Regions from separate parts of the Streptomyces gamaensis genome, predicted to be linked through region 1. Evidence: riboswitches for the same ligand, from Rfam matches in the RefSeq annotation. Region 1 holds a riboswitch; the other holds the start of a gene.
What was found. A riboswitch is a leader RNA that binds a small molecule or an ion and turns the genes downstream of it on or off. The one in region 1 is predicted to bind S-adenosylmethionine.

Region 1 (2,158 bases):
CCGGGTTCGCGGTGGCGCTGCGGGCCAAGGGCGAGACCGTCGCCGAGATCTCCGGCCTGGTCCGCGCGATGTACGCGCACGCCCGGCTCATCGAGGTGCCCGGCCCGAGCGTCGACATCGTCGGCACCGGCGGGGACGGCGCGAAGACCGTCAACATCTCCACCATGTCCTCGATCGTCGTGGCCGGCACCGGCGCGAAGGTCGTCAAGCACGGCAACCGGGCCGCGTCCTCCGCCAGCGGGGCCTCGGACGTGCTGGAGAAGCTCGGCGTCAATCTGGACCTGAGCCCGCGCCGGGTGGTGGAGGTCGCCGAGGAGGCCGGGATCACCTTCTGCTTCGCGGTGAAGTTCCACCCCGCGCTGCGGCATGTGGCCGCCGCGCGGCGCGAGTTGGGCATCCGCACCACCTTCAACGTGCTCGGCCCGCTCACCAACCCCGCGCGGGTACGGGCCCAGGCCACCGGGGTCTCCGATGCCCGCATGGCCCCCATCCTCGCCGGGGTGCTCGCCGAACGCGGCTCCTCGGCACTGGTCTTCCGCGGCGACGACGGACTCGACGAACTCACCACGACCGCGACCTCCCGGGTGTGGACGGTGGCCGGCGGCACGGTCCGCGAGGAGTCCTTCGACCCCCGCGAGGTGGGCCTGGACCTGGTGCCGGTCGAGGCGCTGCGCGGCGCCGACGCCTCGTACAACGCGGATGTCGCCCGCCGGCTGCTGGCCGGGGAGAAGGGCCCGGTCCGCGACGCGGTCCTGCTCAACGCGGCCGCCGCGCTGGTGGCGCTGGAGGGTGAGGTGGACGCCCCGCTCGTGGAGCGTGTCCGAGCGGGCATGGAGCGGGCTGCGGAGTCGATCGACTCCGGGGCGGCGCGGCGGGTGCTGGAGCGCTGGGTGGCGGCGAGCAACGCGTAGCGCCTGGCGGCGGGCGGCAGTTGCGGGTTCCCTGGGCCGAGTCACCGCTATGCGGACAACGGTTCCGCGCAGCGACTTCGTGTGCCATACTCCTGCGCAGGTCACGAGTGACAGCGATACGGCCCCGGCCTGCTGTCCGGCAACCCTCCTTCCGTGGCGGGGTGCCCCGGGTGATGACCGGGCCGCAGGCAGCGAGGTCTGCGGCAAGCGCGGATCCCTCGCCAGGGATCCTGGTTGCCGAGGGAGTTCTCACCGTGGTTCAGCGAATGCGCTAGGGCTCTGCAGAGCCCCTTTCCCGCACATCCCTTTTCCCGTCCGGGTGTTCCCGGACGCTCCTGCGCCGCCCCGCGCTGCCCGCGCGCCCCGGCGCAGTCGAAGCCGCCTGCCTCTTACGGGAGTTCGCCGTGTCCGTTTCCGCCGTACCCACTCTGCCCGCCGTCGCCGAACCGCTGCCCGTCCTCGGCTCCGACGTCCGTGTCCCGCTCGTCACCGGCGGCGAGGTGGGCTACGCGGCCCTGGACTACGGGGCCAGCGCCCCGGCGCTGCGGCGGGTGTGGGACGACGTGGCCGCGTACGCCCCGTACTACGGGAGTGTGCACCGGGGCGCCGGTTATCTCTCGCAGTTGTCCACGGAACTGTTCGAGAACAGCCGGGCGGAGGTCGGGCGGTTCCTCGGCTGCCGCCCGGCCGACCAGGTCGTCTTCACCCGCTCCACCACGGACTCCCTGAACCTGCTGGCCGGTGTACTCCCGTCCGGCACCCGGGTGTTCGTCTTCGAGAGCGAGCATCACGCGGCGCTGCTGCCCTGGGAGCGGCGCGCGGACGTGGAGGTGACGTATCTGACGGCGCCCCGCTCCCGGCGCGAGGCGGTCGAGGTCCTGGAGCGGGCGCTGGCCGGACGCGAGCCCCACGGCCCGGCCCTGGTGTGCGTGACGGGCGCGTCCAATGTGACCGGGGAGCTGTGGCCCGTACGGGAACTGGCGGCGGCCGCGCACGCGCACGGCGCCCGGATCGTGCTCGACGCGGCCCAGCTCGCCCCCCACCACCCCGTGGACATCGCGGAACTGGACGTGGACTGGGTGGCCTTCTCCGGCCACAAGCTGTACGCGCCGTTCGGCGCCGGGGTGCTGGCCGGCCGCGCGGACTGGCTCCGGGCCGCCGAGCCGTACCTGGCGGGCGGCGGCGCGAGCCGTACGGTCGCGCGCGGTGCCGACGGCCGGGTGAGTGTCGTCTGGCACGAGGGCACC
Region 2 (2,158 bases), on a different contig from region 1:
AAGCGGGAGGACGGGAGAAGGAAGAAAAGAGAGGCTCAGCCGGCCAGGCCCGCCGCGCGGAACGCGTCCAGGGACGGCCGGATCGTGGCCCTGGGCCCGGCGGCGACGGCGTCGAGGGTCTTCAGTCCGTCGCCCGTGTTGAGGACGACGGTGGTCAGGGACGGGTCCAGCACCCCGGCGTCGAGGAGCTTCTTCGTGACGCCGACGGTCACTCCGCCCGCCGTCTCCGCGAAGACGCCCTCCGTCCGCGCGAGCAACTCGATGGCGGCGACGACCTGTTCGTCGGTGACGTCCTCGACGGCGCCGCCGGTGCGGCGGGCGATGTCGAGCACGTACGGGCCGTCGGCGGGGTTGCCGATGGCGAGGGACTTGGCGATGGTGTCCGGCCTGACCGGCCGCACCACGTCGTGGCCGTCCTTGAACGCGCGGGCCACCGGCGAGCAGCCCGTCGCCTGCGCGCCGAAGATCCGGTACGGGCGGTCCTCGACCAGGCCGAGCGCGATCAGCTCCCGCAGCCCCTTGTCGATCTTCGTGAGCTGGGAGCCGGAGGCGACGGGCACGACGATCTGGTCGGGCAGCCGCCAGCCGAGCTGTTCGCAGATCTCGTACGCGAGCGTCTTGGAGCCCTCGCCGTAGTACGGGCGCAGGTTGACGTTGACGAAGCCCCAGCCCTCGCCGAGGGGATCGCCGATCAGCTCGGAGCAGAAGCGGTTGACATCGTCGTAGGTGCCCTCGATGGCGACGAGGTCCCCGCCGTAGACGGCGGCCATGACGACCTTGCCGGCCTCCAGGTCGTGCGGGATGAACACGCACGAGCGCAGGCCCGCGCGGGCGGCCGCCGCGCCGACGGCGCCCGCGAGGTTGCCGGTGGAGGAGCAGGAGAGGGTGGTGAAGCCGAAGGCGCGGGCGGCCTCGACGGCGATGGCGACGACGCGGTCCTTGAAGGAGTGCGTGGGGTTGCCGGAGTCGTCCTTGACGTACAGGCCGCCGGTGACGCCCAGTTCGCGGGCGAGGTTGTCGGCCTTGACGAGCTTGGTGAAGCCGGGCGCGAGGTTCGGGCGGCCGGCGACGTCGGCGGGCACGGGGAGGAGGGGGGCGTAGCGCCAGATGCTGTTCGGCCCGGACTCGATGCGCCGGCGCAGTTCCCCGGGGTCTGCGGCGGGCAGCTCGTAGGCCACTTCGAGCGGCCCGAAGCACAGCGCGCACGCGAAGGCGGGACCCAGCGGGGTGCGCTCGCCGCACTCGCGGCAGGACAGCGCGACGGCCGGTCCGAAGGCGGCACCGGGGGCGGCGGGGGGTACGGGGGTAGCACTGACACCGGCTTGCACAGCCATGATGGCGAGGCCCTTTCTCCTCATCTTCCTCGCGGCGAACCTCGCCACGAGACGGAATTGGCACCTTCCCCGCCGGGAGCCTCGCCGCGAGAACGCGCGAGAACCGGCTGGAGGGTTGCCGGGGCTTCAACGGGCCGTGTCCCTCTGCCCCTCTGGATGAGCTGCGATGTGGCACCGGGCCTTGCGGGCCCGGGCGTTTGTGGGCGCGGCCGACCCCGACATACGACGGGGCTCCGCGTTGTTCAAGACTGTATCCGACAGGGTGCGGCGCCGGGACAGGCGTCCGCACCGCGAGATGAGTCACATACGCACCGCACGCGCAAGGAGTCGTCACCGTGCTGGAAGAGGTGGAGCGCTGGCTGGCCCGGCGGTCCTGGACCGCCGCCGACCGTCCGCTCGACCGGCTGCTCGCCGCCAAACGCGACTCCGGCACCACGGTCAGCGTGGTGCTGCCGGCGCTGAACGAGGAGGCGACGGTCGGCACGATCGCCGCGACGATCCGCCGTGAGCTGATGAGCGAGGCGATACCCCTGGTCGACGAGCTGGTGGTGCTGGACTCCGGCTCCACCGACCGTACGGCCGAGGTCGCGGCGGCGGCCGGGGCGCGCGTCGTGCACCGCGACGAGGTGCTGCCGAGGCTGCCCGCGCTGCCCGGCAAGGGCGAGGTGCTGTGGCGTTCGCTGCTGGTGACCAGTGGCGACGTCGTGTGCTTCGTGGACGCGGACCTCAGGGACTTCTCGGCGGACTTCGTCTCGGGCATCGTGGGCCCGCTGCTGACCGAGCCGGACGTGGCGTTCGTCAAGGCGATGTACGACCGGCCGCTG

Region 2: it holds a riboswitch for S-adenosylmethionine, as region 1 does, so the genes downstream of both, thrC (threonine synthase) here and ACFP1Z_RS31150 (aminotransferase class V-fold PLP-dependent enzyme) in region 1, are expected to answer to the same signal.

What each region holds. Positions count from the first base shown of each region.
Region 1 covers NZ_JBHSPB010000031.1:24,055-26,212, reverse strand. The annotation lists gene trpD (anthranilate phosphoribosyltransferase) at 1-911, shown strand, start outside; SAM riboswitch class IV at 1,011-1,127, shown strand; gene ACFP1Z_RS31150 (aminotransferase class V-fold PLP-dependent enzyme) at 1,316-2,158, shown strand, end outside.
Region 2 covers NZ_JBHSPB010000012.1:121,588-123,745, forward strand. The annotation lists gene thrC (threonine synthase) at 36-1,334, opposite strand; SAM riboswitch class I at 1,352-1,497, opposite strand; gene ACFP1Z_RS20440 (glucosyl-3-phosphoglycerate synthase) at 1,670-2,158, shown strand, end outside.